DNA from 2 places in the Microlunatus phosphovorus NM-1 genome. Region 2 is predicted to be linked to the other one. Evidence: riboswitches for the same ligand, from Rfam matches in the RefSeq annotation. Region 2 holds a riboswitch; the other holds the start of a gene.
The links. A riboswitch is a leader RNA that binds a small molecule or an ion and turns the genes downstream of it on or off. The one in region 2 is predicted to bind cobalamin.
Positions count from the first base shown of each region.

Region 1: another riboswitch for cobalamin. It lies ahead of MLP_RS16255 (ribonucleoside-diphosphate reductase subunit alpha); the one in region 2 lies ahead of metE (5-methyltetrahydropteroyltriglutamate--homocysteine S-methyltransferase).

Region 1 covers NC_015635.1:3,613,807-3,628,666, forward strand. Annotated here, with positions in the region: gene dnaG (DNA primase) at 1-406, opposite strand, end outside; gene MLP_RS16225 (alpha-galactosidase) at 448-2,715, opposite strand; gene MLP_RS16230 (carbohydrate ABC transporter permease) at 2,855-3,763, opposite strand; gene MLP_RS16235 (carbohydrate ABC transporter permease) at 3,760-4,683, opposite strand; gene MLP_RS16240 (ABC transporter substrate-binding protein) at 4,710-6,062, opposite strand; gene MLP_RS16245 (LacI family DNA-binding transcriptional regulator) at 6,244-7,344, opposite strand; gene MLP_RS16250 (ribonucleotide-diphosphate reductase subunit beta) at 7,405-8,406, opposite strand; gene MLP_RS16255 (ribonucleoside-diphosphate reductase subunit alpha) at 8,510-11,140, opposite strand; cobalamin riboswitch at 11,281-11,507, opposite strand; gene MLP_RS16260 (nucleotidyltransferase family protein) at 11,617-12,210, shown strand; gene MLP_RS16265 (hypothetical protein) at 12,207-12,605, shown strand; gene MLP_RS28065 (hypothetical protein) at 12,621-12,776, opposite strand; gene MLP_RS16270 (HD domain-containing protein) at 12,929-13,996, opposite strand; gene dusB (tRNA dihydrouridine synthase DusB) at 14,052-14,860, opposite strand, start outside.
Region 2 covers NC_015635.1:2,618,405-2,633,264, reverse strand. Annotated here, with positions in the region: gene MLP_RS11920 (FG-GAP repeat protein) at 1-189, opposite strand, end outside; gene MLP_RS11915 (hypothetical protein) at 323-865, opposite strand; gene MLP_RS11910 (RNA polymerase sigma factor) at 858-1,433, opposite strand; gene MLP_RS11905 (VOC family protein) at 1,596-1,997, opposite strand; gene MLP_RS11900 (PepSY domain-containing protein) at 2,133-2,543, opposite strand; gene MLP_RS11895 (hypothetical protein) at 2,551-2,829, shown strand; gene MLP_RS11890 (sensor histidine kinase) at 2,880-4,367, opposite strand; gene MLP_RS11885 (response regulator transcription factor) at 4,364-5,089, opposite strand; gene MLP_RS26310 (HlyD family efflux transporter periplasmic adaptor subunit) at 5,204-6,919, shown strand; gene MLP_RS11875 (ABC transporter ATP-binding protein) at 6,916-7,668, shown strand; gene MLP_RS11870 (ABC transporter permease) at 7,665-8,975, shown strand; gene MLP_RS11865 (hypothetical protein) at 8,981-9,325, shown strand; gene MLP_RS11860 (DUF7255 family protein) at 9,382-10,041, opposite strand; cobalamin riboswitch at 10,149-10,366, shown strand; gene metE (5-methyltetrahydropteroyltriglutamate--homocysteine S-methyltransferase) at 10,508-12,874, shown strand; gene MLP_RS11850 (SDR family NAD(P)-dependent oxidoreductase) at 13,007-13,921, shown strand; gene MLP_RS11845 (GntR family transcriptional regulator) at 14,013-14,726, opposite strand; gene MLP_RS11840 (FAD/NAD(P)-dependent oxidoreductase) at 14,726-14,860, opposite strand, start outside.

The sequences.
Region 1 (14,860 bases), 1.0 Mb from region 2:
CCTCGGCCGAGGACAGCTGCTCAGCATAGAACTCCGCGGCCGCCTGGTGTGCCTCCATCAGACGCAGTCGTCGGCCACGCTCCGGCGCGGCAGGTCCGCCGTCGGTGTAGCGCAGCTGGACGCCGACCCGATCGGCCAGCCGCTCGACGGTCTCGGTGAACGACAGGTTGTCGATCTTCTGCACGAAGCTGATGACATCGCCGCCCTCACCACAGCCGAAGCAGTAGTAGAAGCCGCGCGACGGGGTGACCTGAAAGCTGGGGGTCTTCTCGTCGTGGAACGGGCACAGGCCCTTCAATGTCCCACTGCCGGCGTTGCGCAAGGCGACATAGGAGCCCACGACCTCATCGATCCGGGCACGCTCACGGACGGTCGCGATGTCCTCGTCGTTGATCCGTCCCGGCACGGGTGCAGTCTAGGCGTGTCCTGACGCGCGTCTTGACGCGCTCAGTCGACGGCGGTCACCAGATACAGCACGGCATGATCAGGGTCGATGTTGACCGGCATCAGCCCGGCATGCGCGAGCGCAGCCCCGCTGAGCTCGACGCCCAGCTCACCGTCCGGCACCAGCCGGGGCCGCTCGCCGGCATCGAGCGCCGCGTACGCATCGCCCGCCGGCACCCGCAGACCCCACCAGGCCGGCGGGCGACCCCGGTGCGGCAGCAGCTCGACGACCGGCGTCACCCGATAGCGGCGATCCGGGTCCAACCCTGGCAGCCTGATCCGACCCACCGAGACGACCTCGGAGCGGGCCACCGATACCACCGAGAAGATCGCACTGCCCCGATCGGGCGCAATCACCCCGTGGATGTTCACACTCGCGTCGGGGAAGTCGACCCGCACCAGGTCGCCGGCCAGCAGCAGCCCGCGGTGCTCCTTGTAGAACGCGATCCATGCCTGCAGCTCGGCCAACTCCATCGCAGATGCCTCGGACAGATCCCACTCGATGCCGAGGTGGCCGAACACCGCGGTCGCGGCCCGGAAGTCCAGGTCATGCACCCGCCCGGTGGTGTGCGACTCACCGGAGGCGATGTGGGCGCCCATCAGCTCCGGCGGAATCAGCTGGGTGGTCCAGCGATGCATCTCCTGCCGCTCGAGCGGGTCGATGCAGTCCGACACCCAGACGCGTTCGGTACGCTCCAGCACACCCAGGTCGACCCGCGCACCGCCGGAGGAGCACGACTCGATCTCCAGCCCGGGGAAAGCGGTCTTGATCTCGTCGAGCAGCCGGTAGAACGCCAGCGTCTGCTCATGCACGCCCGGCTGACCGGACGGCTGCGTGCCTGCGTCGACCAGGTCGCGGTTGTGATCCCACTTGATGTAGTCGATGTCGTACTCGTTCAAGATCGCGAAGATCGCGTCCCGGATGTAGGCGTAGCACTCCGGGATTCCCAGATTGATGACCTGCTGGAAGCGCGACTCGACCGGCAGCCGATCTCCGGTCGCCATCACCCACTCCGGATGGGCACGTGCTGCGTCGGAGTCGATGTTGATCATCTCGGGCTCGAACCAGAGCCCGAACTCCATGCCCAGCGCCTTGACCTTGTCCACGATCGGATGCAGACCTTCCGGCCAGACGTCGGGCGAGACGGTCCAGTCCCCAAGTCCGGAATGGTCATCGCGGCGCGAGCCGAACCAGCCGTCGTCCAGTACGTAGCGTTCGACACCCAGCGCAGCCGCCCGCTCGGCGAGGTCGCTCAGCCGTTCCAGGTCGTGGTCGAAGTAGACGGCCTCCCAGACATTGATCGTCACCGGTCGGCCGGCACCAGGATGGCCGGGCCGGGCCCGCAGGAACCGATGGAACCGGCGCGCCACCTCGTCCAGTCCCGCTCCGTAGGACCCGTACAACCACGGTGAGCCGTACGACTCCCCAGGCTGCAGCACCACCTCACCGGGGAGCAGCAACTCACCACCACCCAACACCTGCTCACCGGTCGACAGCCGCTCGGCGTAGTGCACGTGGTTCCCGCTCCAGCCGGTGTGCACCGCCCAGATCTCGCCACGCTGGAAGGAGAAGCCAGGGGTGCCGGCATGGAGCACGGTCGCCGCATCGGCGCCGGTGCGGCCCTTGCGATTCTCCCGCAGATGAATGCCGACCTGCAGCGGGCTGCGCTGGGCGACCCGCTCCTTGCCCCACCGTCCGCACATGTCCAACAGCTCGCGGGCGACCGGCGGCACCGGCAGGGCTGGGGTCAGACTCTGCACCTCGTACGGCGCGCTGCCGCCGTTGGTGACCCTGGCCCGCACCCGCAGCAGACCACCCGCGGTGACGCCAAGAGTGATCGCGAGGGTCAGACCGGCTGCCTCGTCGAGGGCCTCGACCTCGAATTCACTCGGACCATGCAGGCTGATCAGCGAGCCGTCGGTATCGGTCGCGGTGTCGACGATCACGGTGTCGATCGGTGCACCGTCGATCCGCAGCGACGTCGTGGTGAACTTCGGCGACCAGTCCCGACCACTCCGGGAACCGACCAGTCCCGGCCGACCGAGCCAGCCCGTCCAATGCTCCGGGAGCACGGCCAGCCGCACCGAGTCGTCGATGATGTTGGGTGCTCCCGGGTACGCGCTTGCCCGCGCCACCGCGGCGGCATCGGCACTGGTCAGGTCGCCGAGATCGGCTCCCCAATGCAGGATCGACGGGAGCCGTCCATGGCGGAGATCCACCAAGACCGACATTCCCTCGCAACGCTGCAGGACATAGGCATTCACGGGCATGGGTCGCTGACCACCCTTTCTGTCGAAGCCGACCTTCTGAATAGGCGAATGGGCTGAAGAAGCGACTGAGCGCTCGGTGACCAGCTGGCCGCCGAGCGCTCAGTCGTGAGAATGATGCTCTGTCGTGGAGGTTTGACCGCTAGGTCTTCGACCCCGACAGCGCGATGCCCTCCACGATCTGCTTCTGGGCGATGACGAAGATGATCAGGAACGGCACCGCCGCGAGTGAGGTGGCAGCCATCAGGCCGCCCCAGTCGGCGGAGTAGGCACCCTTGAACGTGTTCACCCACAGCGGCAGAGTGAACAGGTTGTCGCTGTTGATGAAGATCAACGGTGCAAAGAAGTCGTTCCAGCGGCCCAGGAAGATGAAGATGCCCAGGGCAACCATCGGGGTCCGCAGCAACGGCAGGATCATCGTCACGAAGATCTTGACCCGGCCGGCCCCGTCGATCGCGGCGGCCTCTTCCAACTCCAACGGGATGCCCCGCACGTACTGGCGGAGCATGAACACCCCGAACGCGTTGAACAATGCCGGTGGCACGATCAGCGCGAGGTGGGTGTCGATCCAGCCCAGCTGTCCCAAGATGATGTACAGCGGGATCACGGTCAGCTGGAACGGCACCATCAACATCGCCAGGAACACCGCGAACAACGCATTGTTGCCGGGGAACTTCATCCGGGCGAACGCGTAGGCGGCCATGGCGCAGGTGACCAGCGAGATCACCGTCACCAAGGTGGCGATGTAGAAGCTGTTGAAGAACGAGGAGAAGAACCCACCCGCAGCGAACGCGGTGTCGTAGTTCGTCATCGTCGGCGACATCGGCAACAGCTTCGGCGGCTGCATGAAGATCTCATCCAGCGGCTTGAACGAGGAGAAGATCATCCACAGGAAGGGGATACCCATCCCGAGCGAGCCGATGATCAGGATCAGGTGCAGGATGATGCGACTCACTCGAACCGGCTTGCGGTTCTTCTTCAGCGCCTCACGCTCATTGGCGAGCTTCTCCGCAGCCTTCATCTTGAGGTCGGTCTGTTGTTGAATGCTCATTCTGTGTAGTACACCCACCTCTTCTGGGCGATCATCTGCAGACCGGTGACCGCGAGCAGGATAAGGAACAGCACCATCGCCAGCGCCGCGCTACGCCCGAAGTTGAGCTCACGGAACGCGATCTGCACGATCTCGTACACGATGGTGCGGGCCGCCGCCGGGGCGGTCGTGTCGTAGAAGAAGTAGATGTAGTCGAACACCTGGAACGATCCGATGATGCTGGTGATCGACAAGAACAAGATCGTCGGCGACAACAACGGGATGGTGATCTTCCGCAGCTTCTGCCACGGCGACGCCCCATCGATGTCGGCCGCCTCATACAACGCCCGCGGCACGTTCTCCAGCCCGGCCATGAACATCACCAACTGGTAGCCCAAGGCCTGCCAGATGGAGACGAACGCGATCGTCGGGATCATCGTCCGCGGATCCTGCAGCCAGTCCGGCGGGGTGATGCCGAAGTTGGCCAGGAAGGAGTTGATCGGCGAGAGCTCCGGGTTGAGCAGTAGCAGCCAGATGGCCGAGACGGCGACCGTGGAGGTGACCTGCGGGGCGAAGAAGAATGTCCGATAGACGTTCTTCATCCGCATCGTGGTCTGCAACAACACCGCGGCGAAGAACCCCGACACCAACAGACCCGGCACCTGCAGGATCGTGAACCACAACGTATTCTTCATCGACGTCTGCATCTGCGGATCGGTGAACACCCAGGCGAAGTTCGACAACCCAGCAAACGACTTGTTGCCGAAACCATCCCAGTTGAGGAACGCCAACACCACGGCGAAGATCAGCGGACCGATCATGAACACCAGCAGACCGATCAACTGCGGCGCCAAGAACCCGTACGCCAACGCACCTTCACGCAGCCGGCGTTTCTTCGCCGCCTCCGCGTGCGAGCCACCACCAGAACCAGTGGTGGCCACACGCGTATCAGTTGCCGAACTCATACTCAGCTACCCGCGTTGATGAAGGCGGCGGTCTTCTTGGCAAACTCCTTCGAATCCGCACCGCCCTTGATGATGGCGTCGATCGTGGGCTGCAAGTTGGTCGCCACTTTGGCGTTGGTGGCGATCGCCAAGGGAATCGTGTAGCCCACGGCGGCCACCTCGTTGAAATACTTGCCGTTCGGCGGGATGTTGTCCTCCAAGACGATGTCCTCCAGACCGGTGACCGACGGCACCGCGTTGCCGCCACCGGCAAGTCGGAACTTCTGGCCATCGGCATTGACGAAACGACCGAGGAACTTCAACGAGGCGTCCACGTCCTTGGCGCCGGTCTGCACTGACATGGCCGCGACCGCCACCTGGACCGGCATGACCGTCTTGCCGTCCTCCGACGGATATGGGGCCATGTCGTAGTCGAGGTTCTTCAGCTTCTTCAAGTTCGGCAGGATCCAACGGCCCTTGGTCACCATGGCCATCTGACCGGCGTAGAAGAGCTGCTCGGCACCCTGGCCCTTCGGCAGCGAGCCGCCGTAGGTGATGGTGTTCTCCTTGAAGTGATCGAACAGCCAGGCCAGGACCTCCTGCGCCTTGGGATCGGTGTCCCAGACGCACTTGCCGGTGTCGGGATCGAACGCGGTGCCGCCGAAGGTGGTGATCATGCTGGCGAAGTCACCCCAGCCGGCCTCGACCACGATGCCGCGCTTGCCGGTGGCCTTGATCTTGGTCAGCATGTCGTCGAACGCCGCCTGGTTCCAGGTGCCCGCCGCGATGGCGGCGCCCGGATCGGTGGTGACCCCCGCCTCCTGCAGCATCTTCTTGTTGTACCAAACGACGATCGGGTTGCAGTCCACCGGCAACCCGTAGAGCTTGCCGTCCTCGCCCTTGCACCACGGCAGCAGACCTGGATGGAAGGAATCCACCTTGACCGGTGAGTCCGCGCTGCCGAGGAACTCGTCCAGCGCGACCGCCTTGCCGCTGCCGATCAGCGTCGACATCATCGTGTCCTGCACATAGAAGGCGTCCGGCGCGGCGCCACCGGCCAACTGAGTCATCAGCTTCGGCTGATAGTCACCGACCACCTGCTGCCAGGTGACCTGCACCCCGTACTGCTTGGTGTAGTCGGCGGAGAACTCCTTGAAGCGGACGGCCTCGCCGGGGTTGGCCCAGTTGGCCCAGGTGATCGGGCCGCCACCCTCCTTGCCGCCCTCGCCGCCACCGCCCGAACCCGAGCCGGAGCCGGAGCCACAGCCAGCCAGCAGTGTGCCAGCACCGGCGACACCAAGGCCCGCCAGCGCGGTCGTACCGAGGAAGCTCCGCCGCGATACTGCCCGGCCGAGCGCGTCCTTGACCTCTGTCATGCATTCCTCCTTGTATGTGGCCTCTTTGCGGCTACCCGACAGCCAGAGGACCCCTGTATGCGGATGATCCTGCCCACCTCGCAACCGGTTGTCAACGAACCACTCGCGACAGTCGGCCTATTGTGATCATTGGGCAGCAGACCACGCGGGACCCGAGTCCGGCAAGGGTTCTGCCGAAACGTTATAAGGATCGAGGTACGGGGCTCGTTGAATCACGGATGATCAGCTCCACGCTCAGCCGCTCGGTTGCCGGCAGCTGAGCCTCGGTATCCGGGCTGCTGAGCCCCAGCATCCCGAGCAGCGCCTGCGCCGCCCGGACCCCCTGGGCGTAAGCGTGCTGATCGACGGTGGTCAGGTCCCACAGGTGTGCCATCGGATGATCATCGAAACCGGCTACGGAGATGTCCTGGGGACAGTGCACGCCACCGCGGCGCAGGGACGCGATCAATCCGAAGGCCAGTTCGTCGGAGTGGCAGAACACTGCGCTCGGCAGCGAGTCCGGTGACGCCAGCAGATCCTTCCCGATCTGCTCGCCGTCGGCAGAGCGGCAGTCGCCGGGCCGCAACTGACGGACCGTGTCCGGATCGAGACCCGAGTCCGCGACGCCAGCCAGGAACCCCGCCGACCGCTGTTCCCAGATGCTGGCGTCGACCTTGCCCAGCATCCGCCCGTCCACCATGGCCAGGGCACTGTGCCCGAGTCCGGTCAAGTGCGCGGCAACCAGTCGCCCGCCCTCCCAGTGATCGACGAACACCCCGGGGGCCGTCGCCAGCGGCCCTCCGTGCGCGGCCACGGGAACCAGGGCCCTGCCACCGTCCTCAGGGATGCTCGTGGTGCCGGCGAACAACAAGGCATCGCGGGAGCGCCCAGCCCCCAGCTGACGGAAGAGTCGCGCGAACTGCTCGGAGTCGATCTGCAGAAAATCGGAGTCGATGTCGAGATTGATCAGCTCGATCCGGAAGCCGGCATTGCTGAGCACATCGCTCGCGCCCGAGGCGACCTCGCTGAAGTACCAGGATCGCAAGCTCGGCAGGACGATCCCGACCGTGCGGGTCGAACCGGTCGCCAGGGCCATGCCCAGCTCCGATGCCGAATACTCCAGTTCCTCGGCGGCGGCCAGGATCCTGGCACGGGTCTCGGCCCCCACACCGTCCATGCCTCGCAACGCCCTGGACACGGTGCCCTTGTTCACCCCGGCTTTGCGCGCGACATCGTTGATCGTGACGCGCCGCTTCTTCGGGGGGCTCGTCGCCACGTACCACGTCGTCGCGCCGATGGACACGCGAGGAGTATAGAAGTGCGCCTCCTCGCCAGGCATCCGAGATACCGCCAGTACCTTCCCTCAGGCGCGGGCGTTCACCTCGTAGGAGGTGTTGATGGACTCGAAGAAGTTGACCAGCTCGAGGGTGTCGTTGGCCGCCGCCATCCACTTGGCCGGGTTGGCGACGCCGTACACCGGCTCGAAGCCGAGCTCCTCGAATCGCCGGTCGGCCAGGTATTTGACGTAGGTGTTGATGTAGTCCGCGTTCAGCCCGAGAATCCCGTTCGGCAACAGATCCCGGTTGTACGCCTCCTCCATCGCGACCGCGTCGATGATCATGTCCTGGATCTCCGCTGCGAACTCCTCCGTCGCGATGTCGGGATTCTCCTCCAGCACGGTCAAGATGAGGTTGATGCCGAACTTGAGGTGCAGACTCTCGTCCCGCACGATCCAGTCGATCAGCGAGCCGAAGTTGCGCAGCAGATTCCGCTGCCGGAACGACAGCGCCACCATGAAGCCGGAGTAGAACCAGATCCCCTCCAGAATCACGTTGTAGGCAACGAGATTCCGGACGAAGTCCTGCTTGCCTGCCACGGTGGAGATGTCGAGGGTCTGCTCGGTCATCCGCTTGATGTAGCGGACCTCGAACTCCTCCTTCGCCGCCATCGAGGGCACCGTGACATGCGATTCGTAGGCCGCCGCCCGGTCAATCGGGAAGGTCTCCAACACATACTCGAATGCCATGCAGTGGTTGGCCTCCTCCCACATCTGCTTGGCGAGATAGAGGTGGCATTCCGCAGCATTGACGTACGGGTAGACCCCGAAGGCGAGAGCCTTGTTGACCAACAACTCATTCGGGTTGAAATAGCTCATCAGGTGGGTGAGGGCGTGCCGCTCGTCCGGGCTCATCCGGGCGAAGTCGGACAGATCCTCGCCCAGCTGGACCTCGTGCGGGAACCAGGTGTTGGCCACGGCCTGGTTGTAGAGGTCGTAGGCCCAGGGATAGGTGACCGGCTTGAGCAGCAGGCCTTCCTGGATGCCGGTGCCGAGGATGCGAGGGTTGGGGTTGGTGGTGCTGGTCATGATCAGATTCCTCTTCGAAGTTCGGTGACATTCGTGGGGGTCAAAAGGCCAAAACGCTGCGACACGCCGACATCCGCCCGCTGAGCCGCAGGTTCGTCACGACTCACTGGCACGAGTCACATTGCAGGCGCTCTTGGGGGTCGGTAGGGCAGGTGTCGACGAGATCGAGCGCCGGAATGACCGGCGCGGCGGTCACCGTCGGGACTGCGGGCGCAGGCGTGACTGCGGGCGCGGGCGTGATGGCCGGCGCAGGTGTGATGGCCGGCGCAGGCGCCGGCCGGCGGGCGGCGCCGAAGCCGCGACGACCCGGTCCACCGCTGCCGGAGGTCGGCCGCAGCTCCGCTGCCTTGTTCACCTTGACCGTGGCCTGCTCAGCCTGGTGCCGCGGCTTCATGTGCAGGTAATAGGTGGTCTTCACCCCGAGGTCCCAAGCCGCCTGGTAGAGGTCGACCATGGTCGAGATGTCCCGGTCGGCCAGGTAGATGTTGCGGCTGATCGCCTGGTCGATCCACTTCTGCGCCCGCGCCGCGACGTGCAGGAACGCGTACGGGGACAGTTGGAAGGAGGTCCGGTAGATCGCCGCCAGTTCCTCTGGGATCCCGTCTATCTCAGACAGATCGCCCTGGTGACGCAGCAGATCCTCGCGGACCTGCTCCCACAGCCCGCGTGCCTTCAGATCGGCGACCAGATTGCGGTTCACCTCGAGGAACTTGCCGGCCGAGGTGGAGCGGCTGAAGATCTGGCTGAACTGGGGGTCGATGCCGGGCGTGGTGCCGGCAACGAGACCAATCGAGGCGGTCGGAGCGATCGCCAGCAGGGTGGCGTTGCGCATGCCACCTGCCACCTTGCTACGCAGCGCCTCCCAGTTCATCCGGGCGGTCTTGTCCACGGTCAACGGTGTGCCACGATCGGCGGCCAGCACCTCGAGAGTGTCGATCGGCACCATGCCCTTCGACCAGCGGGAACCGGCAAAGTTCGGATAGCTGCCGCGCTCCCTGGCCAGGTCGGCGCTGGCGTCGATGGCGTGGAAGCTGACGAACTCCATCAGCTCGTCGATCAGGTCGTAGGCGGCCTCGCTCTCGTAGCTGAGACCGAGCCGCTCGACGATGTCGGTGAAGCCCATCACGCCCAGGCCGACTGCACGGTTCTGGTCATTGGAGTGCTCCGACTCCGGCACCGAGGAGATGGTGATGTCGATCAGGTTGTCGAGCTGACGTACCGCGGAGCGGGCCGAGGCACGGAGCCGGTCCCAGTCGAGCTGAAGCAAGCCGTCGACCTCGACCAGATGCCGGGAGAGGTTGATGGAGGCCAGGTTGCAGACGGCGACGTTCTCCCGATCCTGTGGCAGGCAGACCTCGGTGCACAGGTTGGACAGGTGAATCGTCCCGGTGTTGTTGTTCAGGGCCCGGGTGTTGATCGTGTCCTTCCAGATCAGCCACGGGTGCGAGGTGGTCTGCAGCGAGATCAGGATCGACTGGAACTGCTCGCGCGCCCTCATCTTCTTGAAACGGTGGATGGTGCCGGCCTCGGCCATCGCGACGTACTCGGCGTAGCGAGTGGAGAACGCGGAGCCGTAGAGCTCGACCAGGTCGGGGGTCTCCAGCGGATCGAAGAGATACCAGTCGGCATCGTCACGGACCCGCTTCATGAACTCGTCGGAGATCCACACCGCGGTGTTGGCGGTCCGGGTACGCCGGTAGGGGTCACCGGAGTTCTGCCGCAGGTCGAGGAACTGGGCGAAGTCGAGGTGCCAGTTCTCCAGGTAGAAGCACAGTGCGCCGAACTTCTTGCCGCCCCGGGAGACCGCCCGCAGCGTCGAGTCGATGGTGTGCATGAACGGGATCGGTCCGGTCGAGGTCGTGTTGTTGGACCGGATCGGCGAGCCCTCGCTGCGCAGCTTGGTGACCGACAGCCCGATGCCACCGGTGCCTTTGGTGAGCCACATGACATCGCGAACCGACTTCGCGATGTGCTCGATCTCGTCCTCCATCTGCATCACGAAGCAGTTGGAGAGCTGGGCGTACGAGGTGCCGGCGTTGACCAGGGTCGAGCCCGCCGCGAGGTAGTCCAGCCGCGACATCTTGTCGTAGAAGCCGAGCGCAGCTTCGGTGGGATCGTCCTCGTTGAGCGCCAGACCCATGGAGACCCGCATCCAGAAGAACTGCGGCACCTCGAGCGAGCGCTTCTTGCCGGTGCTGGTCGCCTGGTCGGTCAGCATGTAGCGGGTCCGCATGGTCTGCACGCCGATGTAGCGCAACAGGTCGTCGCGGGTGGGATCCAGGGCCGCGGCAAGTCGGTCCAGATCGAACAGCTCGGCCAGTCGGGAGTCGAGCATGCCGCGGTTCACGGCCTGCTCGATGTAGCCGCCGAAGTAGTCCCGATGCAGCAGCGCGATCGTCTCCTCGACCGCCTCGCCGAACAGGTCGTGGGTCTGGCCGAACACCTGCTTGTAGAGGGTTTTCACCAGCAGCCGGGCGGCGATCGTGTCGTACGCCGGGTCGTCCTTCACGTTCTGCAGCGCGACCTGGATGACCGCCTCGTCCAGCTGCTCGGTGGTGATCTGGTCGAACAGCACGATCTCCAGCTCCGAGCAGATCTGGGTGGTCCGCTCGATCGCCTCCTCCAACCCGCGGGCGGCCGCTGAGATCGACTCCGCGATCTCATAGCCGTCGTACGGCTCCAGGGAGCCGTCACGCTTGCGGACCCGGATGGTGGCGGCAGTGGATGTGGTCATGAGATCCCCTCGTTCCAGACGCAGTGAGTTGCCCGCGATCAAGCGAGAGGTACGGCGAACCGGGCCTGACCCTGAGGGGTCGGCGGCCGAGGTCGTCGCTGGCCCTCCCACGAGGCCACGGACGCACGCCCGTGGAGTCGGTCCACGAGCGATAGCGGGCAGGTCTTCGGACTTGCGAGCTGCGCGTACGCGCCCGATCGGACGAGCACGCGGGGCCTACTGACCGTCGCTTCCCGGGATCACTCCCAGTGCTGATGACGGCGGTCGTTCTCGCTCACCGCTGCGGGGCAGTTCCGGTCTCACACCGGATTCCCTCTTACGACGACCACTCTGGCTGAGCGGCCGAACCAGCTACGTCGACCACCATATCTGGTGATTGCCCGTTTGTAACTACCCAGATGTAGTTTCTTGAGATCCGCACGACACTCTTCTGATATTGATTGGCCAGCCAGTCACATGACTGGCACACTAGTCATATGTACTTCAGCGAACCTTTCGGCGGAGTCGTGCCAGGAGCCCGAGGGGCCGTCCTTGCCGCTTTGATGCGCACCGGCACCCCGATGACCGGACGGCAGATCCATGGCCTGCTCGCGGACCGATATAGCTTGTGGACCGTTCAGCAGGCCCTCAAGGAGAGCGCCCAACTGGGTTTGACCAGCACCGCCGTGGTTGGTCGAGCGGGCGTGCATTCGATCAACGAAGACCATGTCGCGATAGTCGCGCTGCGCAGGTTGCTGAGCCCGATCGACAACCTCGCCGATGTCGTGCGCGATGCCTGCGAGGACGATATCCAGGCGGTGATCCTCTTCGGCTCTGTAGCTCGTGGCGAGGCGCAGCCCGCAAGCGACGTCGACCTGGCCGTCATCGCTCCACCAACCTGGGACGGGAGAATCCGACTAGAGGATGCCGTGAGGTCGCGACTCGGCAACGAGTGCGACATCATCCACCTGAGCATGGAGCAGTTCCTCGCGCAGCCCACCCGTCGTGAGCCGGTGGTAGCCGAGATCCTCCGTGATGGGATTGCCCTCCTCGGCGAAGTCCCACGTGCCGACCTGCGGAGTGCCTCATGACGGGAGAGCACCGGGCGTATGCGAGGAATTTCCTGACCAAAGCCGAGGACTACCTCGCCTCCGCCGAGGACAACCTCACCATGGAACGCCCGACTCCAGCCGCCGGAGACGCCATCCACGCTGGAATCAGCGCCAAGGACGCGACCGTCACGGCACTGACTGGGATGACAAGCAAGGGGCAGAACCACGCCACCGCCGCAAAGGAACTCAGGCAGGCGCTCGGACGTCGCAACGACGCGAGTGCCGCCGAACGTGCCTTACGCGAGTTGCTGTCATCCAAGGCAGAAGTCGAGTACGGAACGACGCTGATCACCCTCGTGAAAGCGGAGGCTTTGGTCCGCCGAGCGCGAACCCTCGTTGAACTCGCGAGGCAGATCACGCTTCTGGGCCACTGAGACCTGGAGCCCTCTTCAGATCCGGCTGATGGCTTCGAGGTCGAGGGTGATGGGTGTGCCGCAGGCGGCCACGTGGACTGCCCCGGTGTAGTCGCCCTGTCGGTCATAGAGCCCGAGATCGTTGAGCGTGTAGATCGACAAGGTCGTGGCGCCAACTGCCACGTGGCTCATCGGTTCACCACCCTCCGCTCGACGCCCTCGACTCCACGGCCAAGTCGCCGGCCGCCTCCAATTCCCGGGCCATTCGCGACCTATGGATGATGTCATCCCCGATGTCGGGGATGGCATCATCCATAACTCTTACGTCCGCCCATCCGGGCAACTCAACTCGCTGGTGGCAGCCGATCGGGGTCCCAGCCAAGCTCGGCGATGGCCCGGTCGAAGGCGTAGCGATCGGTCATCCCGGCCACGTAGGCGACCGCGGCCCGCACCCGGTCGTCGGCCGGAACGTCGAACGCGGCCGGCGACGGCATCCGGTCGGGCTGCTCGACATAGAACTCCACCAAGGCCCGGAGCACCTCGACCACCGCCCGCGACTGCGCCAGGGAGGCTGGACGGACATAGATCCGCTCGTAGTTGAACGCCCGCAAGACGGCGAGCGCCGAGGCCTCGGCAGGTTCCATGCCGACCTCGCCATAGCGGTCGACCGCGTGGATGGCGGCCCTGATGAAGGTCCGCAACTGGTCCCGACGGGTGCGACCACAGATCTCCGCGACCTCGGCCGGGATGTCGGCCTCGGCCACGATCCCGGCATGGACGGCGTCCTCGAGATCGTGCGCGCAGTAGGCGATCCGGTCGGCCCAGCTGACGATCTCCCCTTCGATGGTGCTCGGCGCGGGCCGGGACCAGGAGTGGTTGCGGATCCCGTCGAGCGTCTCCAGGCACAGGTTCAACGGGGCGAGCACGACATCGGCTCCCCACGGCCCATGGTCATACCCCTCCGGGATGAACGCGTCGAACGCCTCCTCGCTCGCATGTCCACCGGGACCGTGACCACAATCGTGACCGAGCGCGATCGCGTCGACGAGAGCGACGTTAGCGCCGATCCCCCGGGCGATCGAGGTCGCGACCTGGGCTACTTCGATGGCGTGGGTGAGCCGAGTCCGCTGGTGGTCGCGTGGGTAGACGACCACCTGAGTCTTGCCGGCAAGCCGCCGGAAAGCAGTCGAGTGGACGATCCGGTCCCGGTCTCGCTCGAAACAGGTGCGTTCCGGATCGGGAGACTCCGGGCGTGCCCGGGTGCCGGCGCCGCGGCCACGCGTCGCCTCCGGACGAAGGAGCAGGTCCTCCCACTCCTCTCGCCGCTCGCGGGGGAGCACCGGACCGGGACCGGTCAGCGCATGGGAGGTGGCATGGGCACGGACCAGGTGCGTACCCGCGTGTCCCTGCATCGTGGCCGCCCACTGCTGGGCACGCTCGGAGATATCTCGTTCGCCGGGGCGCTGCTCAGCCACCGGACACCCCGATCTCGGCATCAGCCAGCTCCAGATCGACCGCCAGCGGATCGTCCAGCCAGTGCTCGGGCAGCGCGACCTTGGCCCGTGGAGAGCCTTGCCGACCGCGCGGCAGTCCCAGCTCGCCGACCGGAAATGCCGCCGCCGGGTCCAGCAGAGCCAAGGTGTCATCGAGCTCGTCGAAGCCCGCCACCAGCCCCAGCGCGCGACGGACTTCACCACCGACCGGGAAACCCTTGAGATACCAGGCCATGTGCTTGCGCATCTCGCGCAGCCCATGGTGTTCGTCGCTGTAGCCCACCAGCAGCTCAGCGTGCCGTCTGATCATGGAGGCCACCTCGCCCAAGGTCGGCAACGTCTTGGAGGCGAAGCCGGCAAAGGCATCGACGAGGTCACGGAACAGCCATGGCCGCCCCAGGCAGCCGCGCCCGATCACCACTCCGTCGGCTCCGGTCTGCCGCACCATCTCCAGCGCGTCCGCAGCCTCCCAGATGTCGCCATTGCCCAGCACCGGGATCGACACGCTCTGCTTCAGCGCGGCGATCGCCGCCCAATCGGCCTCACCCGCATAGGCCTGCTGCACCGTCCGACCATGCAGCGCGATCGCCGCGCAACCCGCCTGCTCGGCGATCCGGCCGGCGTCGAGATAGGTCTGGTGATCATCGTCGATGCCGATCCGGGTCTTCATCGTCACCGGGACGCCATGCGGGCTGGCCGCCGCAACCACCGAGGTCAGGATCGACTCCAGCCAACGCCGCTTGTAGGGCAGGGCCCCTCCCCCGCCCTTGCGGGTCACCTTCG
Region 2 (14,860 bases):
ATTGCCCGGCTCGCCGACCGCGATCTCGGCGAAGCCGTCGCCGTTCACGTCACCCGGCACTCCCGAACTGCATCGGGCCGCCGGACGCGGATCCGCCTGGTGGTCGGTCGCTGTGGCCGGAGCCAGACCGATGGCGGTGATCACTCCCGCCAAGGCGATCAGGCTGACCATCGTCCGGCGCGTCGTCATCTGTCGTTGGTGCATCGTGCTCCTTCCCGAGCCTCAATGTCTGTCCTGGACACGACAGCTGTCGAAACGAATACGCGACGCCAGGTCAGAAGGTTGCACAACTGGGAAGAATTACGTCAGTTTCCGACCTGGCTCAGCGACTCGCTCCGTTCGAGGGAATCGGCAGTGCCGTATAGCTCGGACTTTCCTCACTGGGTTCCGAGGTGGGCGACGGCTCTGGCGTCAGGGTCGGGGTCGGCGTCGGGGTGTCGGTCGGCTCCGGAGTGGGAGTCGGCGTGGGCGTCGGCGACACCGATCCCGGATCCGGGGTGCTTGGCTTTGTTGTCGCGTACGGCAGCGGCACCGACCGCGGCCGCTCTCGGGGAGCTGAGGTGGTGGGCAGCAGACTGGCCCGACCGCTCGGCTCCACCGTGCTTTCGACGTACTGCACACTCGGACTCCGGGTGGGCAGGCCGGCCGGGACCGGAGTCTGGCGCTGGACGGTCAAGGCGTACACGCCTGCCCCACCCGAGATCATCATGACCGCGGCGGTGACGACCGTCACCGTCCATCGCCAATGCCGTCGGCGCGCACCACGCTGTCGCACGAGGGCCGGATCCAAGGGGTCATGGACGGACGAGGAGGCGCTTTCTCCCAGGTCCTTGAGCCGTTCCTCCAGCCGATCCCACTCAGCCATCGGCTCTCTCCTGATCAACGGAGCCCTCATCGGAGACGGCGAGCAGACCCGCCAACGCCGCCCGCCCCCGAGAGAGCCGAGCTTTCACCGTGCCGACCGGCGCTCCGGTCTCGACCGCGATGTCTCGAATGGACACATCGCACAGATGGAACAGCACGATTGCCCGACGCTGATCCGCGGGCAACTGATCCAGTGCGCGCATCAACTCCACCCGCGATGCGTCAGGCTCCGGCACCGGTCGGGGCAGCTGGGAGCGATCCGGTGGGCGTAGCGCCCGCTGGGCGCGTCGCCACCGACTGACGGCGAGCCGGTATGCGACCGTGCGGACCCACGCTTCCGGGCACTGCTCTCTGTCCAGCACGCGGCGCCGATCCCAGGCCCGGACGAACGCCTCCTGTACGCAGTCCTGCGCCTCGGCGAAGTTGCCGCACATCGCGTAGATCTGCGCAACCAGCCGCCTGAACGACCTCGCGTAGAGCGCATCAAACTCATCGGCATCCATCTCTCGCACCCGCGCGTCGCCAGCGGCCACCGACACCCGACCGGGGACGGCCATCGGTCTAGACATGACAACTCGAGGGCCCGACGCGCATGACCCGCCCCCTTTCTGGATCCGACTAAGCCCTCATACGCCCCAGGTCAGCAACAGGTTGCATACCCCGACGAAGATCTTTCACACAGTGATCCTTTTTCCACACCGGGTGCCGGCGGGTGGCCCGTCGGAGCCTGGTCAGGCAGCGGCCGGGTCTGGCTGATGCAAGCCGAACACGTTGCCCTCGGTGTCGAGGTAGTAGCCCTGCCAAGCCATCCCCGGCAGCGGGCTCTTGGGATGAGCCACCTGGCCACCGGCCTCGAGGATCGCCGTATGCAGGCTGTCGTAATCCTCGCAGCCCAAGGTGAGCACCGCCCCGTTCACCGGAGCTCCCGCGCCCCCGCCGTCGCCTCTCCGCTCCATGATCGCTCCGTTGATCCCCGGCGTGCCTTCCTCGCCGGTCACCGCCCCGAAATAGGGCATCCCTGCATACTCACTCCAGTCCTCGAACGCCCAGCCGAAGACGTCCCGATAGAACGCCACGGCTCGAGACACGTCGTCGGCGTGGATCTCGAAGTGGATCGGTCGCGCTGCTGTCATGGGTCGGTCCTCCGCCTCTGGTGAGTCTGCTCGGGCCTGCGGCCCTGGATCTACTCGCTCAGTCTGCTCCAGGTCCGGGGCCCACGCCACGGTCTCGATCCACTGGATCCGGAGGCTGCGACCCGACCCAGGCCGTCAGTCGTCGGCGCGGTTGCTGAGGACCTCTCCGCTGGTGGCGTCGATCTGCACCGTACGTTGCTGCGATCCCGTCGATACATCCGCCTCCCAGACAATCCGGCGGTTCTCGGTGTCGAGATTGAGCTCGTTGATCTGCGCGTCGCTGATCTCACCCACGGTCACCTCGACGGCGCGGACGAAGTCGATGTCGACCGAGCTGAAGCTCTTGTTCTCCGCCTTGTCATCGGCATCGGGACGATCGTCGGCGGGACCGGACACCACCCGGGTTCCGGACGGATCGGTCCGGAGCTGCTGCTCGCCGCCGTCGGAAGTCACGACATGCACCTCCCACCCGTCTCGCTCGGACTCGATCGAGACGACGGTCCCGCCGTTGATCTCCTTCGCGGCGAGTCGTCCTGCGGCAACCATCGCGTCGTTGGACTCGGCGGCAGTGCTGGATCCGGTCGTGTCGGGGGACGAACTCGCACTCGGACTCGCCGGTGCGGAGGCCGGCGCCGACGACGTGTTCGCCGGTACCGGCGAACTGGTCGGCGACTCGTCCGGCGCCGAGCACCCCACAGTCACTGCCAGGGCGATCGTGGCCGCACCGATGGCCAAGGGGCGGACAAACGAATTGGTCGAAAACTGCATGAAGGGTTTCCCGTCGGGTGTGTGCTCAGCTGACTACGGTGCTGACTTCATCACCTGCAGATGAGTGCCTCGTTGGCCGCAGATGAGACCTTTGCCATCTCTCGCCTCTCCGCGTCAGCCACTCACGCGTGGGAACGTGAGGGTGAAGGTGCAGCCCCCGCCCGGGGTGTCGGAGTGATCGATCGTGCCGTGGTGGGCGCCCATCAAGCCTGCGGCGATCGAGAGTCCGAGTCCAGCGCCTCCCTGGCTCCGCGCTCGGCCGTAGTCGCTGCGATAGAAGCGCTCGAAGACCCGCGCCGCCGTCTCGGGCTCGAGTCCTCGGCCATGGTCGACGATCTCGGCCACCACCGCGTCCGACCGGACTCCGATCGTCACCTCGTACGGCGTGCCGGCCGGCGTATGCCGGAGCACATTGGCGACCACATTGCCGAGCACCTGCCGGATTCGGCTCTCATCCCCCAGCACGACCGGCGGCTCATCGAGCCAGCCGTCTCCCTCTCCCCTGGCCAGGGTCACTGTCCGTTGCGAGTCCCGGGCACGGGCATCCAGCACCGTGTCAGCCGCGACGGTGAGCAGATCGACAGGCCGATGATCGAGTCCTGGCGCGGTATCCAGCCGGGCCAGCAGCAGCAGGTCGTTGACCAGATCGCTCATCCGGATGGACTCCGACTCGATCCGGTCCATGATCACCGCGACCTCTTCGGGACTGCTGGCGACGCCCTGACGGTACATCTCGGCATGGCCGCGGATGCTGGCCAGCGGCGTACGCAACTCGTGACTCGCGTCGGCGATGAACCGCCGCAGCCGCGCCTCGGTGGCGATCTTGTCGTCGAAGCCCTGCTCGATCTGGGTGAGCATGGTGTTCAGCGAGCCGGTCAACCGGCCGATCTCGGTGTCGGCGGGCGGCTGCGCCACCCGCTGTGAGAGATCGCCGGCGGCAATCGCCCGGGCGGTGCGCTCGATGGCAGTCAGCGGTCGCAGCGCAAGCCGCACCATGAACCAGCTGCCCAGCCCGCCGAGCAGCACGATGACCGCGGAGACGACCAGCGTGATCAGCTGCAGTCGCCGCAGCGTGTCGAACGCATCGGCCAGCGAGATCGCGATCACCCCGTACCCGTCCTCCGTGGCCGCCACTCTGACCCGCCACGGCGCCCCGTGCTCGGTGTCGGGCACGGTGATCGGCTGCTGGCTGGAAGCCGCGGCCGCAAGGTCCTCGGTGGCTCTGGACAGATCGGGACGGCCTGGAGCCGTCGCTTGCCGGGGCAGCTCACAGAGCACCGCGCCGGTGGCATCAGTGACGGCGAAGGCATAGCTGGTCGGGAGCTGCTGTCTGCCTCCGTCGGCACGGTCGATCACCTGGCACAGCTGCTCGGATGTCAGGCCCAGCCGATCTGTGTCGGCACCAGGCAGCGGGCCTTCGAGCTGTGCGTCGATGCGCTGCTGCTGATAGTTGCTGATCAACATCACCGCGGCCACGTTCGCCAGGATCAGCCCGAGCGTGAGCAGCCCGACCACCCCGATCACCAGCCGCCCCCGCAGTGAGAGCCGTCGGAGTCGGCTCACCGGCCAACGGGCCGCCGACGGACGCTCGGTCTGGGTCATCGGCGATCCCGCGGTAGCCGCAGGCTGTAGCCGACCCCGCGGACGGTGTCGATCAGCGGCGGGTCGTAGACGTCGACCTTGCGTCGTAGATAGCGGATGTAGGAGTCCACCACGCTGGAGTCACCGTTGAAGTCGTAGTGCCAGACGTGCTCGAGGATCTGGGCTCGCGACATCACCCGGCCGGCGTTGCGCATCAAGAAGCTCAGCAGCGAGAACTCGGTCGGCGACAGGTGGATCGGCTGGTCCCCGCGCCACACCTCGTGACCGTCCTCGTCGAGCACGAGATCGGCGTACCGGAGCATCCCGGAGCTCTGCGTGATGCCGGCGATGCCGGTCGGACGCAGCCGACGCAGGATCACACCGACCCGAGTGATCACCTCCTCCAGGCTGAACGGCTTGGTGACGTAGTCGTCGCCGCCGATCGTCAGCCCATGGAGCTTGTCGTCCATCGAGTCACGGGCGGTCAGGAACAACACGCCGACCTCGCCACCGGCTCGGAGCATCGGCAGCAGGGCAAAGCCGTCGGCGTCGGGCAGCATCACGTCCAACACCACCAGGTCAGGCCGGAACTCCTCCGCCACCCGAAGCGCCTCGACCCCGGTCGTCGCCGAGGCGACCTCGAAGCCGACGTACCGTAGGCTCACGCCGAGCATCTCCACCAGATGAGGCTCGTCGTCCACCACGAGGATGCGAGAGTCCCTCAGTTCCGGCGCGATCTGCATGTCTGCCAGAGTGCGCGATCTTGGTGAGAATTCGATGACAATCGGACCGCTCTCATCGAACTGTCACCGTCCTCCCGTCGTTCTGGCATCTTGGCGGGTCATCCTCGGCCCCATGTGCTCGAGCCCTCACTCGCCGGCCGGACGGCACCGGTGAAGCGCCGGACGATCATCATCAATTCCGTGCTCGGCGTCGCCATCCTCGGCGTCGGCGCCGCCACTGCGTTCTCGGCGATCGGCGGCGCTCCCCAGCAGCCGACCGGCACGCTGGTGAGCGTCCAACGTGGCACGGTCAGCTCGACGGTGACCGCGACCGGCAACGTCGAGGCCGGCTCGACGGTGGCGGTCAACCCCAGTGGTTCGGGCGAGGTCACCAAGATCTACGTCAAGGTCGGCGCCAAGGTGGCGAAGGGCGACAAGCTCCTCAAGATCGACGACACCTCGGCCCGGCGGGACCTGAAGACCGCGAAGGCAAGTTTGGCCTCCGCCGAGGCCGGCATGACCACCACGACGCAAGGTCGTTCGACCCAGGACCAGGCGGTCGACGACGCCGGCGTGCGGAGCGCCCAGACCGCTCTGTCGAATGCCCGCAAGGCGCTGTCGCAGGCCAAGGCGACCTACGCGTTGGATCAGAAGCAACAACATGCTCTGGTCAACAAGGCCGACTCCGCGGTCGAGGACGCCAAAGACCAGCTGTCCGATGCGAAGTCGGAACTCGCCAAGGCACAACGAGAGCTGGCGAGCGAGACCGACCCCACCAAGACGACGGAGTTGCAGAACCAGGTCACCCAGGCACAGTCCGCGGTCACCACTGCAGAGAACGCTGTCACCACCGCGAAGAGCAGCCTCACCCAGGCCCAGCAGACCCGCGACAAGACACTGCTCTCCTCGAAACAGAACGTGCAGACCCAGGAGGGCCAGGTGTCCGCCGCCGGGGACAGCCTCGCCTCGCAAGAGGCACAACGGGCGTCCAACCAGCAGCCGGCGCGTGAGGGCGCGGTCGAGTCGGCTCAAGCACAGATCGACAACGCACGTGTGTCGGTGGAGCAGGCCGAACAAGCCGTCAAGGACACGACTGTTCGCGCGCCGGTCGACGGCACCGTCGCCGACATCTCGGCCGTGCTGGGTCAGTCGTCCTCCGGCGGCGGTTCGGCCAGCGGGGGCTCGTCGGGAGGCACCAGTGGCAACGGGACCTCAGGCAGCTCTGGCACGTCAAGCAGCAGTTCCTCGTCGAGTTCGGGTCTGGTCACCCTGGTGAACGAGAAGGTCAAGCAGATCACCGCCTCCGTCGCCGAGGCCGACATCGTCAAGGTCAAGGCGGGCCAGACGGCATCGGTGACCTTCCCGGCGTCGAGCAAGACCCTGTCCGGCAAGGTCACCTCGGTCGCCACCCAGAGCACCGTCTCGAACAACGTCGTGCAGTACGACGTGGCGATCTCCCTGCCGACGGCCAACTCCACGGTCCGGCTGGGTCAGACCGGCGACGTCACCATCACCACCGCCTCGCACGCCGACGTCTTGTATGTGCCGACCAGCGCGATCACCACGACCGGCAACCAAGCCACGGTCACCCGGCGAGCCGACGGCACCGACGCCACGGTGCAGATCGAGACCGGCCTGGTCGGTTCGGTCGGCACCGAGGTCACCCGCGGCTTGAACGAGGGCGACCAGCTCGTATTGCCCACCGGCACCGGTACGCAAGGCTTCACCTTCCCCGGTGGACCTGGCGGCTCCGCTGGATCCGACGGCGCGGGCGGTGGATCCGGTGGCGCGGGTGGCGGGACGAACACTGACAATGGTGAGTCGGGCACTGGCAGCGGCGGACCCCGATGAGCAACCCAGCCGCCCGGGTGCCGGTGATCGATCTCCGCGGCGTCACCAAGACCTACGGCGAGGGCGAGACAGCCGTACATGCCGTTGCCGGGATCGACCTCGTCGTCGAGCGCGGCGACTATGTCGCGATCATGGGCGCCTCCGGCTCGGGCAAGTCCACGCTGATGAACATCATCGGTTGCCTGGACGTCCCCTCCACCGGGGTCTATCGGCTGGACGGCATCGACGTACGGCGGCTCAACGATCGACAGCAGTCCAGGATCAGGAACCACAAGATCGGCTTCGTCTTCCAGAGCTTCAACCTGATCGCCCGCACCAGCGCACTGCGGAACGTCGAACTGCCCCTGGCGTACGGCCGGGTCGGCGCGAAGGAACGGCGCGAGCGGGCGAAAGCAGCCCTGGAACTCGTTGGGCTCGGCGAGCGCCTGGGCCACACCCCGGCCCAGCTCTCCGGCGGCCAGCAGCAACGCGTCGCCGTGGCCCGCGCCATCGCCACCGAGCCGGTGCTGCTGCTGGCCGACGAGCCGACCGGGGCCTTGGACAGTCACAGCACCGAGGATGTCCTCGCCCTGTTCGACGCGCTGTCGGCGGCCGGTCGAACCATCGTGGTGATCACGCATGAGGATGAGGTCGCCTCGCATGCCAAGCGGGTGCTGCGGATGCGCGACGGCCTGATCGAGTCCGATAGCCGGCGGGTCCCGGTGCACGCCTTGCCGCCTCGACACCCCGACGCCCGGGCCGCGGCGTGAACCTCGCCGAGAGCCTCCGCTTCGCCTGGCGGGGGGTGACCGCCAACAAGGCGCGGTCGTTGCTGACGATGCTCGGGGTGCTGATCGGCGTCGCGTCGGTGATCACCTTGGTCGCGGTCGGAAACGGCGCCAGCGCCAGCGTCACCAGCACGCTCAACAGTCTCGGCTCCAACACCCTCACCGTGACCGCCGGGAGCTCCGGAGCGGGTCTGTTCGGTGGCGGTGGACCGGGCGGTCCAGGTGGCCCGGGTGGGGCGGGTGCCAACGCGCAAACCGACTCCGAGGACACCGATCCCTTCGACGGCGGCACCGACATCCGCAAGGCCCAGCTCACTCTCGGCGATGCCGAGGCTCTCGCCGACCGATCTCAAGCTCCCGACGTGCTCGGCGTTGCGCCGGTCGTGAGCGTGTCCTCGGTGACGGCGACCTACCGGGGCAACTCACACGATGTCGGCACGATGACCGGCACCACACCTGCGTACCTGTTGATCAACAACGACACGGTCGCCGGCGGCCGCGCCTTCACCGACGACGACTATCTGGACCATGCCCGGGTCGCCCTCGTGGGTCCGACTGTGGCGCAGGAGCTCGTCGGCGGCGACGGCAATGGGATCCTCGACAAGACGATCAACCTGAACGGCAACGCCTTCACCGTGGTCGGCATCCTGACCGCCAAGGGCAGCAGCGGCATCCAGAATCAAGACGACGTGATCATCGCACCGGCCACTGCCGTACAGGACACACTGGCCGGCTATCAGAATCTCGGCTCCATCTCGGTCAAGGCCACCTCGGCCGACACCGTCGATGCCGCCCAGAGTCAGGTCGAACGGATTCTGGATGCCCGCCACGGCACCAACTCCACCGATCGCGACTTCTCGGTGACCAGCTCGGCGTCGTTCCTGTCCGCGGCCACCACGATCACCTCGACCCTCACCCTGCTGCTCGGCGCCATCGCCGGGATCTCCTTGCTGGTTGGCGGAATCGGGGTGATGAACATCATGCTGGTCACCGTCACCGAGCGGACCCGCGAGATCGGCATCCGCAAGGCCATCGGTGCCGGGAAGGCCGACATCATCGCGCAGTTCCTGCTGGAGGCGGTCATGTTGTCGATGATCGGCGGCCTGCTCGGTGTGCTGCTCGGCTCGCTCACCGGACTGGTCGAGGTCGGCACCTTCCAGCCGGTCGTCTCGCCCGGCTCGATCGTGCTGGCCTTCTCCTTCTCCTTGGCGGTCGGGCTGATCTTCGGCCTCTACCCCGCCAACCGGGCCGCCTCCCTCAAGCCCATCGACGCCCTCCGCTATGAGTAGCCGCCATGAGTAGCACGCGACGTGACGAAGAAGCGATGCCGACAAGGAGTCCCCAGGCCGCCGGCGCTTCGATGACTACCTGGGTCGAGCCGGCCGAAGACGATGAGGACTACTACGAGCCGCCCAAGAAGCGCAGTCGACTGACGACTGGACTCGTCGTCGCTCTGATCTTCCTGCTCGGCATGTTCACCGGTGTCACTGTCAGCCGGCTGCTGCCCTCCCAACAACGACCCCAGGTCATCTATCTGCTCAACAACGAGGGCTCGCCCCAGGCGAGCAGCGGGATGCCATCCGGCATGCCGACCGATTCCCCCTCCGATCTGCCACCCGGAGGACCCTCCGGCCGCTGATCTCCTTGACGAGAAGTAGCCTGCGGTGCTAAATCGCACGAATATTCGACCACAAGCTACTTTTCGAAGCCGGATAGGGGTGCCGATCGGCCGCTCGTCGAGCGTTCATCGACGAGTTGTGCCACCGCGATCGCAGGGATGTCCGCCCGGCCATACAGCACATCGTTCAACAGCGCACCCGCCACCCGGTCGTAGATGGAGATCCGAGCCAGCCGGACCGCTCCTGAGGCGGCGGCCGTGTCCTTCATCGCGTCGTACAGAGCGCGTTGCTTCCATCGCGGCGCGCCTCGGTCGCCGAAAACACCGTCGGGATCGGCCGGGCCGAACATCCGCTCGGCGGACGGACTGGTCCATCGCCTGCCACCCGTCCCAGCCCGCCGTTCCCCGGTGACCACATACTCGCGGTAGGCATCGGCCCAAGGAAGATCGGTGACCCACGGTGCGGTGAGCGTGATGCCGCGATAGCGGTGGAAGTGCAGGTCTTCGTCGAGTTCCAGCAGTAGGCCATCGTCGTACGCGACGTCCCAGTTGCCGGGCGCGAGTCTGGGAACGTCCTGGACGCCACCGAGGACTCGGTACAGATCGAGCACAGACGCGCTAACGCTCTCGGGCAAAGAGTCCAGACGCGGCGCGGGCGGAGCTGTCTCCAGTTCCGCGCGGCCCGCGGAACGAAGCAACTCGCGGAGCTTCGTCACCCGCCTTCCGGTCTTCACCACGTACGAAGTTTCGCAGTCCGCCTGTTTCGTGAAGGCACGGTTCCGTGGAGGCATGGGCCGCGGTGCGGCTGATGGACAGCGCCGGCCGCTGGATCCTGTGTCGGTAGGCTGACGACCGCGTCTGGTTCTGCCCCGGTGCCTTGTGCGCCGTCGGCAGAGGCAAGAGGGAACCCGGTGAGAATCCGGGACTGCCCCGCAGCGGTATTCGGGAACGACAGTCGTCACCAAGCACTGGGTCCACGGGATCTGGGAAGCGACGGCCAGTAGGTGAGCCAGCCGGCTCGTGCCCGTGAGTCCGAAGACCTGCCTGACGTCCGGTTCGGCAACCGCCGAGTCGGTTCGGCACTGACCGCTCGGGCCGGTCATGGTAGGCGCCGTTGTCCCCGGGCACGCAGCGCGTCCCGAGCGGGGATCGGCCCACCGTGCTGGTCGGAGTGGTCTGCGAGAACTCGCGAAGGAGAGTTCCGTGACCACCACCCACCCCTCACCACTCCTGTCCAGATCCGCGGGGCGCACCGTCCTGGCGACGGCGTACGGCTATCCCCGGCAGGGCCGGGATCGCGAACTGAAGCGCGGCCAGGAACGCTACTGGCGCGGCGACACCTCCATTGATGAGCTGCTCACCATCGCCACACAGGTACGCGCCCAACGACTCGAGACCCTGACCTCCGCCGGGCTCGACGAACTCCCGGTCGGCGACTTCTCCCTCTACGACCACGTCCTCGACACCGCCTGGCTGGTCGGTGCGATCCCGCCCCGATTCGACCGCGCGGTCCCCGATGCCGACCCAGCCAGCACCCACACGGCCGAAGGTGGCTGGCAGCGCTACTTCGCCATGGCGCGTGGCACCGGTGACGAGCCGCCGCTGGAGATGACGAAGTGGTTCGACACCAACTACCACTACCTGGTCCCGGAGCTCTCCGGCAGCGCGACCTTCCGTCTCGATCCATCCAAGCTGCTGGCCGAGGTCGCCGAGGCGCAGAGGTACGGTCGACCGGTCCGCCCGGTGATCGTCGGCCCGGTCACCTTCTTGAGCCTGGCCAAGTCCGTCGACGGGGACGACTTCGACCCGCTGGCCCTCCTCGACCGGCTACTGCCCGTGTATGCCGAACTGCTCACCCAGCTGGCCGACGCGGGCATCGCGTGGGTCCAGCTCGACGAGCCGATCGCCGTGACGGATCTGTCGCCCGCACAGCTGCAGTACCTGGCGCGTGCGTACGCCACCCTGACTGCGGTCGAGCGTCGACCGAAGATCCTGGTCGGCAGCTATTTCGGCCATCTTGGCGAGGCTGCTGCGACCCTCGTCGACGCCGGCATCGACGGTCTCGGTGTGGAGCTGACCAGGGACACCGCGTCCGCGACGGTGGCCGAGCTCGCGGTCCTGCCGCGCTTGCGTGAGCTGCGGGTGATCGCCGGTCTGGTGGATGGCCGCAATGTGTGGCGTACCGATCTGGCCGCCGCACTGGCGACCGGCGGCACCCTGCTGGGACTGGCCGATCAGGTCGATGTCGCACCGTCCTGCTCCCTGTTGCATGTGCCGCACGACGCGAGCCGCGAGAACGACCTCGACCCCGAGGTCGCCGCCTGGCTCGCGTTCGCCGACCAGAAGCTCGCCGAGGTGGTCACGCTGGCCCGCGGCCTGTCGTCTGGCACCGAGGCGATCGCGGCCGAACTCGAGGCAAATCAAGCAGTCCTCGCCCAGCGCGCGGCCTCCTCGATCACCCGCAACCGGGCCGTCCGCGATCGGGCGGCCGCCGTGTCCGCGGACGACCTCCGTCGCCGCTCGGCCTATCCGGAGCGGGCCCGCCGCCAGCATGAGCGGCTGGCGCTGCCCGCTCTGCCGACGACCACGATCGGGTCGTTCCCGCAGACCGCCGAGATCCGCCGGGCACGTGCCGCGTACCGGGCCGGAAACCTCGCGTCCGAGGACTACCAGGCGGCGATGCGAACCGAGATCGACCGGGTCATCGCGCTGCAGACCGAGATCGGCGTCGACCTTCTGGTGCATGGCGAGGCCGAGCGCAACGACATGGTGCAGTACTTCGCCGAGCAACTCGACGGCATCGTGACCACCGAGTACGGCTGGGTGCAGTCCTATGGCAGCAGGTGCGTCCGGCCACCGATCATCGCCGGCGACATCACCCGGCCGGCCCCGATGACCGTGGAGTGGACCAGCTATGCGCAGTCCCGCACGACCCGGCCGATGAAGGGCATGCTCACCGGCCCGGTGACGATGCTGGCTTGGTCGTTCGTTCGCGACGATCTGCCCGTCGCCGAGACCGCCCGACAGATGGCACTCGCGCTGCGGGACGAGGTGAACGACCTCGAAGCCGCCGGCGTGGCTGCGATCCAGGTCGACGAGCCGGCTCTCCGGGAGACGCTGCCACTGCGGACCGGTGACCGCCCCGACTATCTGCGTTGGGCGGTGGACGCGTTCCGGCTCAGCACGGCTGGGGTGACCGACGAGACCCAGATCCACACGCACATGTGCTACGCGGAGTTCGGCGACATCCTGCAAGCAATCATCGAGCTCGACGCTGACGTGATCAGCCTGGAGGCCGCCCGGTCCCGGATGGAGGTGGTCGGCGAACTCGCCGAAGCCGGCTATCCGCGGGAGGTCGGGCCCGGTGTCTGGGACATCCATGCCCCGCGAGTGCCGAGCACCGAGGAGATCCTCGGCTCGGTCCGGCTGGCCTGTGCGCAGTTGCCGGCACAGCGGATCTGGATCAACCCGGACTGCGGTTTGAAGACCCGCGGCTATGCCGAGGTCGAGCCGGCGCTGCGGCACCTGGTCGCAGCCGCCCAGCAGTTGCGGACAGAGATGGTCGGCTGATCGTTGACCTGCTGGCCGGCTGAGCAGCCACCTCGCGATGGTCAGCCGGCCGGTACGGTCAAGTCCTCAGGGTCTGCTGCGATTCTGAGCGTGACACTCGCCACGGAAACCACGAGCCTCGAACAGGAACCGATGTCCACGATCTTGATCACCGGCGCTTCTGCGGGGCTTGGACGAGAGACCGCGGTCAGACTCACCTCGGCTGGGCACCGAATCCTGTTGGTCGTCCGCGATCCGGTAAAAGGGCAGCGGGTCGTCGCCGACCTCCGAGCCCGCCAGCTTGATACCGGCTCGGAGGCGATCACCTGCGATCTCGCCGACCTCGGATCGGTCCGGTCCCTGGCCGGCCAGCTCATCGCTCGCAAAGAGCCGATCGACACGGTGATCTGCAACGCGGGCGTACAGATAGTCAACGGGCCGGCACGGTCCGCCGATGGCTACGAGCTGACCTTCGCCGTCAACCATCTTGCCCACTTTCTGCTGGTCACCGAGCTCCTCGACCACCTCCGCCGTCCGTCGCGGGTGATCATGATCGGCAGCGGCGTACATCTGGGCCCCAGCAGATCGTTCGGCTTCCCGGCACCGGAGTGGGCTGAGCCACGACAACTCGCGCTCGCTGATCAGCTCACTGACCAATCGGGAGTTCCGACCTCTGGCAGAGTCGGCCGAGTTCGCTATGCCAACTCCAAGCTCGCCAACATCATGTTCGCGTACGAACTCGCCCGCCGAACTGTCGATGGCGAGGTCACCGTCAATGCCTTCGATCCGGGATTGATGCCGCAGACCGGTCTCGCCCGTCAGTATCCGGCGCCGATTCGTCAGCTCTATCGCTACCTCACGTCGCTGCTGACCCTTCTTCCCGGCGCCCATCGGGTCAGTAAGTCAGCCGCTGATCTGGCTTGGCTCGCCACGGCTCCCGAGCTGACTGGGGTGAGCGGCAAGTATTTCGTCGAGCGCCGCGCCAGACCCAGTTCGGCACTGTCGTACGACGGGGGCCTGGCGCTGCAGTTGTGGGAGCAATCCACGGCCCTCACCAGGCCGTACTAGCACTTGGTCGGGATTGACCTCCTGCGCCTGGCCTGACCGGCGCCGCCGGAAGCCCGGCCTGCTCAGAGCCGCGGAAGCCTGGTCTGGTCGATCAGCTCGCACTCCCGGGGCGCTGCCCGTCCGATCGACCGGCCCAGGTCGTTCGCGTCTTGCTGATGTGTTGATGCATGAACTGCTCCACGGCCTCGGCGTCGCGGGAACGGATCAGTTCGACGATCACCTGGTGCTCCTGCGCGGAGTCGATCAGCCGCCCCTGCTCCAGCAGCCCGGCGAGACCCAGCAGCCGAGTCTGACCGCGCAGGTCGGACACCAGGTCGACCAATCGTGGATTGTCGGCGTAGGACAGCAGCTTGAGATGAAACACCTGGTCTGCCTCGGTGTAGGAGACCAGGTCGTCGGCCCGAGCCCCTTCGACGATGTTCTCCGCCAGCCGTTCCAGCTCGGGGAAGTCGGCCTCGGGAATGAGCGGAGTCACCGCGGCCACCACGGGTGGTTCGAGGAGTTGGCGGATCTGGGTGATCCGGTCCAGCTCGACATCGTCGACCTCGGTCACCCGGAAACCCTTGTTCGGCACGATCGTGACCATGTTCTCGCGGGTCAGATCCAGCATCGCCTCACGGACCGGGGTGGCGGACACCCCGAACCGGCGAGCCAGGAACGGCGCCGAATACACGGTGCCAGGCTCCATCTCGCCGGACACGATGGCCGAGCGCAAGGCCTGCAGCACCTGATCGCGCAGGCTCTCCTTGCCGATCGTGGTCAAACTCGAGGCGGGCCGCGACGTCGACACACGAGGCGAGGACATCAGCGCGCCAACCGCTCGGCATCGGCCAGGGCAGCGAGCTCCCCCAGCGCGATCGGCGCGCACAGCGGACGTTTGGCAACCGGTCGCAACGCCTCCGCATCGACGGCACCGGTCAGCTGGGCGGTCGCGAAACC